4 regions of the Leuconostoc sp. BM2 genome follow, and region 1 is predicted to be linked to each of the others. Evidence: riboswitches for the same ligand, from Rfam matches in the RefSeq annotation. Region 1 holds a riboswitch; each other region holds the start of a gene.
The links. A riboswitch is a leader RNA that binds a small molecule or an ion and turns the genes downstream of it on or off. The one in region 1 is predicted to bind thiamine pyrophosphate.
Positions count from the first base shown of each region.

Region 2: another riboswitch for thiamine pyrophosphate. It lies ahead of BMG01_RS03060 (ECF transporter S component); the one in region 1 lies ahead of thiT (energy-coupled thiamine transporter ThiT).
Region 3: another riboswitch for thiamine pyrophosphate. It lies ahead of BMG01_RS06490 (hypothetical protein); the one in region 1 lies ahead of thiT (energy-coupled thiamine transporter ThiT).
Region 4: another riboswitch for thiamine pyrophosphate. It lies ahead of BMG01_RS06650 (hypothetical protein); the one in region 1 lies ahead of thiT (energy-coupled thiamine transporter ThiT).

Region 1 is NZ_MOWQ01000044.1:7,673-10,815, reverse strand. Features, by position in the region: gene BMG01_RS09290 (MIP/aquaporin family protein) at 36-755, shown strand; gene BMG01_RS09285 (RluA family pseudouridine synthase) at 797-1,690, opposite strand; TPP riboswitch at 1,757-1,845, shown strand; gene thiT (energy-coupled thiamine transporter ThiT) at 1,905-2,468, shown strand; gene BMG01_RS09275 (MerR family transcriptional regulator) at 2,505-2,975, opposite strand; gene BMG01_RS09270 (glycosyltransferase) at 3,062-3,143, opposite strand, start outside.
Region 2 is NZ_MOWQ01000005.1:44,839-47,981, reverse strand. Features, by position in the region: gene BMG01_RS03065 (DMT family transporter) at 66-1,007, opposite strand; TPP riboswitch at 1,167-1,256, shown strand; gene BMG01_RS03060 (ECF transporter S component) at 1,405-1,983, shown strand; gene BMG01_RS03055 (thiamine-binding protein) at 1,980-2,273, shown strand; gene BMG01_RS03050 (ABC transporter ATP-binding protein) at 2,311-3,143, shown strand, end outside.
Region 3 is NZ_MOWQ01000020.1:9,807-12,949, forward strand. Features, by position in the region: gene BMG01_RS06475 (2'-5' RNA ligase family protein) at 1-201, opposite strand, end outside; partial or broken gene BMG01_RS06480 (NUDIX domain-containing protein) at 239-733, opposite strand; gene BMG01_RS06485 (hypothetical protein) at 855-1,166, opposite strand; gene BMG01_RS06490 (hypothetical protein) at 1,292-1,504, opposite strand; TPP riboswitch at 1,609-1,697, opposite strand; gene BMG01_RS06495 (deoxyribodipyrimidine photo-lyase) at 1,826-3,143, opposite strand, start outside.
Region 4 is NZ_MOWQ01000021.1:4,007-7,149, forward strand. Features, by position in the region: gene thiD (bifunctional hydroxymethylpyrimidine kinase/phosphomethylpyrimidine kinase) at 1-583, opposite strand, end outside; gene thiM (hydroxyethylthiazole kinase) at 580-1,356, opposite strand; gene BMG01_RS06650 (hypothetical protein) at 1,356-1,916, opposite strand; TPP riboswitch at 2,004-2,092, opposite strand; gene BMG01_RS06655 (hypothetical protein) at 2,131-2,637, opposite strand; gene BMG01_RS06660 (hypothetical protein) at 2,634-2,924, opposite strand; gene BMG01_RS06665 (VWA-like domain-containing protein) at 2,921-3,143, opposite strand, start outside.

The DNA of each region.
Region 1 (3,143 bases):
TTTATTGGTAATATTACACACAAGGAGAATTTTTCATGCGTAAGTATATCGCAGAATTTCTAGGAACATTTATGTTAGTGTTCTTTGGAACTGGTAGTGTTGTTTATTCAGCTATTACGACACAATCACCTATCACAATTGGTTTTTCATTTGGTTTGGCATTGGCCGTTGCCATTTATGCTTTTGGTCAAATTTCTGGTGGGCACTTTAACCCAGCCGTATCACTTTCAATGGCTATTCAAAAGCGTTTGTCATGGGTCGAATTTGTCGGCTATGTATTAGCACAATTGATTGGTGCTATTGTCGCTTCTGGTGCTGTCTATCTTGGCGTTACAGCTTATCTAAAGTCAACATCCGTTACAACTGCTTTGTCAGGTCAATCAATGACAGTCAAACAATTCGTTACTTTGGCTGGTCTTGGTCAAACTAACTTTGCTGACGGGCAAGGCTGGTACGCTTTTGCCTTTGAATTGATTTTGACTTTCTTGTTTGTTTTGGTCATTTCAATTGTCACTAAATTGGCTAATGTCCCTGCCCCATTGATTATCGGTTTGTGGTTAGCAGTCCTAATCATTGTTGCGTTACCTATTACCGGTGGCGCTTTCAACCCAGCTCGTGCCTTAGGTCCTGCAATCTTTGTTCAAGGTAAAGCACTTGGTCACGTTTGGGTTTACCTAGTGGCTGATCTACTAGGTGGCGCTTTGGCAGCATTTGCCGCTAACTTCTTCAACAAGAGCGTTACAAAAGAAGCCTAATCCTAAATAAAAAAGAAGCTCGTCGTGAGCTTCTTTTTTTATTAACGCAATTGTCGTGGAAAATCATCAGGCAATGGACCTGTAATCGTTTTAATGCCACCATCAAAGGGTAAAGGGAGTTCAATGGTAGCTGAATGCAGCATCAATCTTGGCATATGACGCCCACCATATAGGTCATCCCCAACTATTGGATGGCCTACACTAGCTAAATGAACCCTAATTTGGTGCATTCGGCCAGTATCTAAACGAATTCGTAATAAAGAATTTTGATAAACCGTATGTATATTAGTCCAATGTGTCACAGCAAATTGTGCGTTTGTTCCATTGACAGCACGTTTCCTGTCGTCTTGTGCATCAATGCCAATTGGTGTTTCAATTATTCCCTGTTTTGTCGGCATCACGCCACTCACCCATGCCAAATAAGTCCGTGTAATTGCCTTAACAGATAGTAATTGGTCAAGTATTGGGACTACCAAAGGCGTTTTTGCAATAATAACGGCACCCGATGTGGCCCGATCAATTCGATGTACCATATAAGGGGCCACTTCCAAATGGCGCCTTTGAAAATCACCGGCAACGTAATTCAGCAAAGTATCATCTTCTGTTGGTGAATGCGGATGCATTTTCATACCCGCTGGTTTATCGACAACCACAAGATAATCGTTTTCAAATAAAGTTGCTACTTTCTGACTATGATTCGGTCGATAATTAGAGTTACTCGTCCTAAAATCATCCTGATCAAAGGTCATCACTAATACATCATTTGTTGCCAAAAAATAACTAGTCGGGACCACTTTACCATTCACGGTAAAATGTCGCTTAATCCTGAGAGCCCCACGAATACGCTTTGGAATAAGCCATTTTATCCACAATGCTTTAACTGATTGACCGGCATTGTGCGGTGCTATTTTAAATTGATATTGCCATGTTGTCATATAATAAATGCCCACACCTTTAGGGTTAGCTCCCTTAATTTGACTTTATTGTCATTTTCGTTATACTTAGATTATCTGGGGTGCCCTATGGCTGAGATATACCCACCGAACCTGCTCATGATAATGCATGCGAAGGGAGATATAACATTGTTTAGCTCATTAATGGCGCAACCTGTGAACTCTCTTGACGGTTGCGCTTTTATTTTTTGGAGATATGAAATCTATGCAAAATTCTCGTTCCCGCGTCATCGCTGAAGTGGCTATATTTGCCGCCTTGGCTGTTGTTTTCGATTGGCTGACCCTTTTTAAAATGCCACAAGGTGGCGCCGTGACCTTGTCATTGGTCCCAATATTATTTGTTGCCTACCGACATGGTGTAAAAGCCGGTATGGTGACTGGATTAATTGTTGGTGTGGTGACTTTTATTTTAAATCCATATTATTTAAATCCACTACAAGTATTTTTCGACTACTTCTTTGCCTATACATTGGTTGGTCTCGGCGGATTGTGCACGAGCCAATTAAAATATGCACTCCGTCGAAATACAACAAAACAAGCAATGGTATTGGTATCACTTGGCGCCGTACTTGGTGGTTTTGGTCGCTTTTTTGGTTCCTTTTTGGCTGGTGGTTTCTTTTACGGCGCTTTTGCTCCTAAAGGGCAAAATCCTTGGCTCTATTCACTGATTTACAACGAAGCTTACGTTGTCCCACAAATCCTTTTGACTGTCATTGTACTGATTGTTTTACTTCGCGTTCAACCAAAAATGTTCAAATAAAAAGCCAATTATTATAACAATTCTAAATGGAACCTGTTATAGTAACTGGCTTTTTTTCGTAATTGGAAACTCACGTTTATCAACAACCCGATACTTTACTTTTCCAGACTCAAGATAAACATACAGCAATTGCGTTTCAGCGTCATCAAAATAGCCCAAGTTGACCACAACACGTCCTTCATATTCTTCAATACCTTGGAAGGCTTTCTTCATAATATGGTGGATAATCATAGCACTTTCAAGCTGTTCATTAGCCTTATCAACGGCTTCATGTAAACTATCACCATCATCTAAGTTTTGTTTGATAATCGCAACTTTAACAAACGCACGAAACCCATATAATCGAGATTCTTGTTCATCTTCTCGATCTATCGCTTGAACATATCCTTGCTTTTCCCAATAGCGAAGTTGCCGTGTCGATATATTCGTCATACGTGCTAGTTCACCAATGCGAAATTGTAGATGATCAAGAGACGGTTTTTTAAAATTTTCTTTGTCAAAATTCATATTTGTGCCTCTAAAAATAGTGTTCTTTGTCAACTAAGTTGCTAAAAACACGCCTAATATCTATTTAAATATAGCACATTAATTAATTAAAACAAAGCCTGCCACTGTTCTAAAATTGGGCCTATCTCAAAATCTTCAACTCGTCGTAGTGAGATATCAGCATAATGT
Region 2 (3,143 bases), on a different contig from region 1:
TTCCCTAAAAAAATTTTTTTACTCCTATCAGTATAGCAAAAAAGCCAGCTACGCGCTGACTTTCCTTATCCAAATTTTATCAATAACACACCAATTGCCATCGCCATAATACCAAATATTTGAGCCCTTGTGACTTGTCTTTGCGGTGAACGCCACCAACCAAATTGTGTAACAGCCATTGATCCAACGATTGAACCAAATAAGCCCAAAGTAACTGTTACCCCCGTACCAAGTTGTGGGACTAAATAGGCGGCTGCAAAAACAAATGCAGCACCTAATACACCGCCAATGAACAACCAAAACGGCTGCCCATTCGCATGAAATTCTTTTGGCAAAAAGGACTTATCACGAATAATCACAACCAGAAGAATCAAGATTGTGCCTGTCAAAAAAGAAAACACCGAGGCTCCGACTGAGGAATGCATTAATTGGCCAAAGTGGCCATTAATGGCTTGTTGAATAGCTGAAATAGCACCTGCCACTATCCCCCACAAACGCCATAAATTCAACGTAACGGCATTTTCATGATCTTTGTCGCTTTTTTCTTCAATTTTAGCAACCCCACGGCTGGCCAACACAACAGCAATGTAAATACCTAAGAATAAAATCAAAATTCCCATAGACTTAAGCCATGTCAAAGGATGCTGCTGTGCCCCAAAAAGCCCAAAGATATCAATCACTTCTCCCATCAAAACTTGACCTAAAATGGGCAAAATAATCGTTTGAATTGCCCCTAATTTGGGAAACATTAAAATGTTAGATGTTAAAAAGAAGACACCCAAAATTCCGCCCAACCAAATCCACCACGGGTTATGCGATAAAACAGTGCCAATAGGAACAATGTGTTGATTGGTCCCCAAAAAGACGGCGATCAGAAATATTGTCCCGACTGAAAATGAAATTAAACTCGACCTAAATGGTGAACGTACCGCTGCACCTAATTTTGCATTAATAGCACTTTGATTAGCTAATAAAAATCCAGCAGCCAATCCAATAAAATAAAGCATCTCAATACTACTCCTAAATATAACTTTTTTAATTTTAACTCATGCGTAATAAGTATACCCATAGGTGCCGTTTTTGCAAGCCAAACGACTTTCATCTATTGCAGGTAAAAATGGATTGTGGTACACTCTGTTTGTGAGATAATCACAAACAATTGAAAACACCAAAGTCTGGGGTGCCGAATGGCTGAGATAATACCCATATAACCTGATCTAGATCGTACTAGCGTAGGGAGATTTACTTGAATATTAATTCTATACAGACACAAGCTACTAATCGTCAGTCTGTTTTAGCATTTGTAATTGATATTATGTCAAAGCCAATCTTCCTATGGAGATTGGCTTTTTGTATGTCTAACCTCATTGCGGTGTTTTCACAACAAATTCGGAGGTGTGCAACATGCATACAAAATGGTCACTACGTGACGTTATCTTTATCGCGCTCATCGCGGTGTTTTTCGGTTTTATTTTCTGGGCTTGGGCATTTGCTTATAACGTCATTGCAGCAATATTAACGCCTATGGGTTTAAGTCCATATGCTAATGATGCAACAATTGGTCCATGGTTAATGGCTGGTCCAATGGCGGGCTACATCATTCGTCGTGCCGGTGCTTCGATTATTGGCGAAACGCTTGCCGGCACAATTGAAATGGTTTTTGGTTCACAATGGGGCGTCATGAACATCGTTGCTGGCGCTATTCAAGGACTGGGAACCGAAATTGGATTTGCTATTTTTGGTTACCGTCGCTGGGATAAAACTAGCTTAACTGCTTCAGTCATTACCGTCACAATTGTAACCTTTGGTTGGGACCTACTTCGTAATGGCTATGCACAATATTCGTTTGGTCTACTAGTTGGTTTGTTTATCACTCGCCTGATTTCATCAGCCATTTTTGCTGGTGTCATTGTTTACTTCACGCAAAAGCTAATTGCTAAATCAGGTATCTTAACAACGCATCAATCAGAGGTGATCTCATGATTTCAAGTATTGCTGTTCAAGTTTTGCCAATGACTGCAAATGAAAACGATGTTATTAAAATCGTTGATCACGTCATCGCTTACATTGATGCTAGTGGTGTTAATTACCAAGTTGGTGCGTTTGAATCAACATTAGAAGGTGATTATGATCAACTGATGTCACTTTTAGCACAATTGCCAAAAGTGGCTGCTGAAATCACAGACATACCTGTAATGGTTTATAGCAAAATCAACATGGCAACCACAAGTGATGTGCTTACAATAGCAAAAAAAACAGATAAATATAAATGAAGCGGTGTTTTCCGCGTACATAGGATATTCTAAACCGATGATTGTTACTCTAGAACATATTAATTTAAGCTACGACAAAACAAAAATATTTAACGACTTGACACTATCCATTCCAGAAAATAGTTTCAATCTTTTAATTGGACCATCAGGTATTGGTAAATCAACATTGTTAAAAATCATTGCCGGTTTATTCCCTCAACTTAAAGGCACTGTTTTGGTTGACAATACCGCCATTAGCCAGTTACCAGCTAATCAGAGAGCACAGCATGTTGGTTTTTTATTTCAAGATCCCGACACACAGTTTGCGATGCCTACCCCTTTTGAGGAATTGACGTTTACACTAGAAAACTTACAAATTCCGGCTGATGAAATAGCTAAACGTGCGACGGCGGCACTTGAATTTGTCGGCATCAAACAACTAGCCGACCAACAGATTGCCACGCTTTCAGGTGGTGAAAAGCAAAAAGTTGCTTTAGCAATAATTGTCGCAATGAAAAGTAAATTGTTGCTATTAGATGAACCTTTCGCCAATGTCGATATAATAGCACGGCAGGAAATTTTAAAAAAAATAAAAACATTGCAGGCTGATGGCGTTACCATTCTTGTGGCAGATCATGATTTTTCAGGTTATCAAGACATTGTAAACAATGTATGGGAAATTCAACATCAAACAATCTCAACACTTGAACATGATCAATTTATGCAACGCATTTCCAAACCACAACATCATATTTTTAAAACAACCAATGAGGGTATTTTTGAACTGACTCATTTTAAATTATCGGCCGAAAAAAGGACATTAATCACTGTTCCCCAACTCTTGATTGGTGCACCTGGCATTACCCTTCTAACTGGCGCAAATGGTAGTGG
Region 3 (3,143 bases), on a different contig from region 1:
GAACAACTCAAGACGTTTCACAACAGATTGCACCGCATCACAAATACTCGTATCCGAGGCATTACTTTTGAAAGGAAACACAAGCGATACATGAGGTCGAATATGTGTATATAAGCTATCATTTTTTTGTCGAATCGACTGAATGGTTGCTTGATCAACTGAATTAAAGTCTGGAAAAATCAAAACGGACCGATATTTCATCGCCACTCCTTTTATTATTGCATATCAAATAAACAGATTAATCACCATTTTCACGTAACCATGGTCGATCACTAACTTCATTTTCAGTGATAATCCGATGCAGAGTTTGTTGCGCTTGCGGCACAAACATTTTTGGTTCCGGATGAATAGGTACAAATTGCAAATCCAATGTCTCTGTACCATCTTTTTGCAAAAATCCCCCAGCCTGTTCAACTTCAAAACCAATACCAATAGTCTCTTGTGCATCACCCCAATAATTTTTGTCCGTCACATTTGTGGCGATACCCAATACTCTGGTTACGCTAACGTCAATATTCGTTTCTTCTTTAAATTCCCGTACAACCGCTTGCATTGGAGAATCGCCATATTCAAGATACCCCCCAGGAAATCCCCAGCCAGCGTCTGAATCCCAACGTTTTTCTAACAAAATAGCATCGTGAGTGTCATTCTATAAAACTCCAAACGCAGAAACAAAAATCATGCCCTCATGACCAACTTTCTCCCGCATTCGCGCAATATAATTCTTATTCATGATGTAACCCCTTAATCAAAATTTTGTGCAACAAATCACTTTTCATTATAGCACTACGACGTATTAATTATGAAAATAATGATATTCGGTGATCACAAAAAAATCTGGGTCAAATTTCGCTTTATTTGGATTGCGCAGTAGTGAAGCTGTCCCATTTTTCTGGCAATAATGTCATTTGCCAGAAACGTAATTCTTCTGCACTACTATACATAAATTGTTGCAACAACAAATCCATATCAAGTTCATCTTGATGTTTAGTCACTAAGTCATCTAATAATTGAATCATCTCGTGAACGTAACCTTGAAATGTCTCATCAGCGTACGAATTAACAAAATCAATATAAATTTGTTGCTTGCCTTTTAAGTAATCCTTTCTTGCTAACATTTCTTGGAAAATTTCTAGATATAACCAGGGGCATGGTGCATGTGGCAAGTATAGTGATAAGTTGTTGGTAAAATTTCAGCCTGTTGAATCTCGTCATCAGTCATATTAAGACCTTGATATATCCCATTTTGCTGGTCAACATCATAAGCTGTAATTGCCTGAATGCCTGATTTTTAAGCATCAATAACTTGTGAATCCTGACTTGTCGCCAAAATTTTATCATAAATTGCTAAATAATTTTTGACATAGTAATTATCCTGTATCAAATATGCCTTAAAGGCAGACAAAGGTAACGTCCCATCTTCAATGCCCTTAATAAAGGGGTGATTCTTGCTTGACAGCCAAAGTGAAGCTGACTTTTCGTGTGCTAATTCGCTAAATTTCATGATATTCTCCATTCTTTTTTATAAAATATCTAAAAACCCCAGCTCACTGAAATTGAGCTGGGGTCGCCAAAAAGCATCGTAAAATACAACATCATGATATTGATGTGGCTAATATAATATCTTCCTGCGTCAGTCTTAACTGCTTCAGGTTCAATGGGTATGATCTCAGCTCAAGGCACCCCAGATATCTTACATAAAAAATTATAACACACGTATTCATTAAAACAGTAATAAATTTTAATGATATGCAATTGATTCATCAGCTAAAGGCGAAAATGTGTCATACAAGCCAAGTTATTGGATTCTTTTCACAAAACCCTTTTAAAAATTATCCTTACTTTGCTCATACACCGCGATTGCTCTTAATCGCGCAGCTTTATGATCCACAATTGGCTGAGGGTAATCATCATTTAATTTCACACCATAAGCTTTTTGTTCCGCATCAGTTAACTGATTAGGCTGATGTATTTTTTTGCTTTTGATAGATTTCAATTCCGGAACATATTGCGTGATAAACGTGCCATTAGGATCAAATTTTTCTGACTGTATTGTCGGATTAAATACTCTAAAATATGGCACACTATCTGTACCTGTCGACGCAGCCCACTGCCAACCACCAATATTACTTGCTGGATCATAATCAACTAATTTTTCTCGAAAATACTTCTCACCCCACCGCCAATCAATTAATAGATCTTTGGTTAAAAAAGAAGCAACAACCATTCTCAAACGGTTGTGCATCCAACCCGTTTCATTTAGCTGACGCATGGCAGCATCGACAATTGGAAAACCAGTGCGCCCTGTCCGCCATGCTTTAAAATGATCCTCATTATTTTGCCAAACAACGTTTTGAAATGATGTTTTGATTGCCTTTTCTTGCTGATCTGGATACATAGCATAAATCATATTGTAGTAATCACGCCAACACAGCTCTTTGATGAAGGTCGTACGACCGTCACTTTCCGGTTCCTGCCTGACAGCACCATAAATTGTCCGAATTGAAATTTCACCGGTCCTTAAATATCGTGATAAATGGCTGGTGGCATCAAGGCTGGGTATATCACGATTTTTATCATAGTCAGCGAGTTTATGTGACACAAAGTCGATCAAAACTTGTTTGGCAACCGACTCTCCAATTTGATTTTCGTAAGCATAACTGTCACATGGACGGATTAGCTTTTTAAGCTCAGCTGTTGCGTCATTGTTTGGCAGCACCAGTTGCTTTTTGACAATTTCCGAATGCCTTAGATCATAATTTGGTGATTTTTTAGGTCGTTGTATCCATTGCTTAAAGTATGGTGTGAACACCTTATATCCAGTACCATCTTGTTTTTTAATATCGAACGCACTGTGCAATGTAAAATCTAAAAAAGGATGCGGCGTTACCTGCAACTCATCACGACAATATTTTGCAATTGCTTGATCTCGTTTTCTACCATAACCCCGTTCATCAAAATTAAAATACAAATCTTGCCACTCCGGCAGCTCTTTTTTTAATGCTGTAAACACAGTGGTGACATTTCCTGAGAAAATATGCAAGCTGATTTTTTTTTCTTTTAAAACTGATTTAAAATGAGACACACTGGCAAAAAAAGCACTTTGATTGACACTGCCATTCGCTACGATTTGGTTCGGGTCA
Region 4 (3,143 bases), on a different contig from region 1:
CATCAGCCAATAAGACGTAATCCTCAATACGTGATGACTGCCCATGACCTCCTTTCAATAAAACATTTTTGGCGCCTAATTTTTGAATCGCCTTAGCTGCACGTTGCATGTCTTGCCGATTATTAATCGCTTGACCACTTAAAATTTCAGCTTCTGGCATATTAGGCGTTACAAGTTCTGTTAGCGGTAACAATAAACTTTTAACGGCAGCCACTGCATCAGGATTAAGCAACTTTGCGCCACCTTTCGCGACCATTACCGGATCTAACACATATTTACCAAAATCAAAATTTTGCAAGCCTTTGGCAATAAGCGCTACTGTCTCTGCGTTTCCGAGCATACGAGTTTTGGTTGCTTTGATAGCTAAATCATCAGCGATTGATTGCATTTGTGACCAAATCATATCAGGTGGTGTCATCAAAACATCTTGAACACCCAATGTATTTTGCGCTGTTAAAGCGACAAACACATTAGCACCATAAACACCCTGTGCAGCAAATGTCTTTAAATCAGCGCTAATACCAGCACCGCCACTACTATCAGCACCAGCGATTGTTAATACTTGTGGTGTTTCATTGCTCATAAGTATTGCACACTTTCAGTCATAAATGTCGCTACTTCCTCACTTGTAATTGCAGCAAGTTCATCTAGCAATTGCATACTATAAAAACCTGGTGTCGTGATTTGATGGCTGGCTTTGAGGCCAGCTAACTTAAACGTTGCCATCGTGTACGTGACATTTTCCATAGTGAGTGATTCAGCCACAAAAGCACCAATCATGGACGATAATGCATCACCAGTTCCCACATTAGTTGATAATAATGGCACGTCTGTCTCAATGACGGCAGTTTGATGCCCATCGCTAATAACATCTTTAGCACCACTTAACGCAATTATGGCACCAGTCTTTTCCGCTGCTAATTGTGCGATGGCAATTACATCACCACTACCAGTGGCGTCAATGCCTTGACTGTCAAAATCAATATCGGCAAACCACGCGATTTCCGCTGCGTTACCTCGAATAATATCAACATGCCCTTCTCGCATCAAAGTCTGCACGGCCTTGCTACGAAAAGGTACTGCAACAGCAACTGGATCCAAGATAACAGGTTTATCTAAGTTAGTAGCGACCTTTGAGAGCGTTACAATATCTGATAATTCATTGGCCTTAAGCGTACCAATATTAATGACAACGGCATGTGCAATTTGACATAAATCATTAAATTCACTAACTTCGCGACTCATAAGCGGCGAAGCACCAATAACATTCACTACATTGGCTACGAATTGTGGGGTAACAAAGTTAGCATAAGTCAGAACAAGCGGTGATTGTGTCCGTACATTTTTAATTGTCATTAGTATTGACTCCCTTTTTCATAGGCATTCCGCCAAAATTTTAGTTCAAATTGATACGATTTTTCAAAAATAGCGACATCTAGTTGACTGTCTGAATGGTCAACAATCTGCCAGTAATAGGTTACCAAATCATGATATTGTTTACTGGCGTAATATTGCTGCCAACCATTGTTTGTTTGATGTGCCAGTGCTTTAGCTATAAAATAATAGGATTCCACACAAGGTAAGGTTGCCATGATTGCTGACATAGCACCTTTTTGAGCAGCTGCACGCATATGATTAACATAGGATTGCCCAACCAAATCTAAAGACTTTGAGGCAACAGCATCCACTAGACTAAGGTGTGCTTGTCCCTCATCGTCGCTTGTCGGTCTGGTTAAATGTAATGATTCATCAATTTGATCAACGATAGGCATAAAAGCTTCGATATAACTGGCATCTTGAGCCGTATAATAATCTGCTTGATGCTTGGTTAATGAGTTATTACCAATTGCTTTCACGAAAGGCTCAGCCATGATTTGAGGCATAAACTGTTCTCTAATTGTTTGTAGTGAGGTCATGTTTTCTCCATAATAGGACACAAAAAGGCCGCGAACCCACTCCAAGAAGATGCGTTCACGGCCAGTAATCAACATTTAAAAAACACTAGCTTATGCAACATATCTCCCTGCGTACGTACTAACGTCATCAGGTTCAATGGGTATTTCTCAGCCAATCGGCACCCCAGATATTTTATTCATTTCAAGATAAGTGTAAACGAATGCCACCAGATAATCAACCCCACCATTCAGGATCAACATCTCTCATTTGATGTTTCAGTGACAATTGCGAATCACTTGTAACACGTTGGTAAGTCGTTGTGTAGGGATTTTTCATCAAATTAATCATTTGCTGATACTGTGTACTTTTCAAAAAATCAGCTAATTGACTGTGATTTTGCCAAAAAGTCCACAACATATAATCTGCTTTACCATTATCATTTTGAGCCACAACACCGGCAACATTTACTAACTTACCAATTAGTTTATCATTATCATCTTTAGCCTGAAAGGCAATTTGATGAATCACACGGCCAGTTAATTGACCATTAATATAACGACTATCAAAGCCTAATGGCCGTTGAAATTGTTGGACAATTTCTGGCGCATCCAAAATCAAAACATTCGAACCCGCCAATTGTGATACCTTGCCGAGGTAAAACACGTTGTCTGGATTCGCTGTTTGAAGTGCTAATAATTCTGAAACTGACTGTTCTGGTGCAAGTACAAGATTAATTTTCATAAGAATGGCTCCTTTAACATTGTGACGACATCTGGTGAAAGCCGAACTGCATTACGCTGAATAAACTGTTGGACGCCTTTAAACGTTGTCAGATCAACTGTGGGTGTCATAGCGTCTGATGCAACTAATGCTTTTGCATAGACAATATCTGAACGTGTCATCATCGTCATGCCCCATGGCTCGCTCAGCAACAGTGATTCCCATTGATCAGTTAATAATGCTTCAGCTCTTTTGAACCGATTGTCTTTGGCAATAAAACTACTCAGATCTGTTGGATTTAATTTCATAGGGTCAACACCTTTCCAATTTGATTAGGCAAACTGAGTTGTTGCTCTTCTGGCAGTATCCAATAAACACGACGATACTGTGACATAATCGGTGATGTTTCACCGTCACCATCAGTTAGGATAATCACTGTTGTCGTCTCACGAGGTGTTTTTTGTTTATCGAGATAGTCAAAAATACTTTGAAATGCCGTTCCCCCGCCAGCACGGCGCTGCCAATGA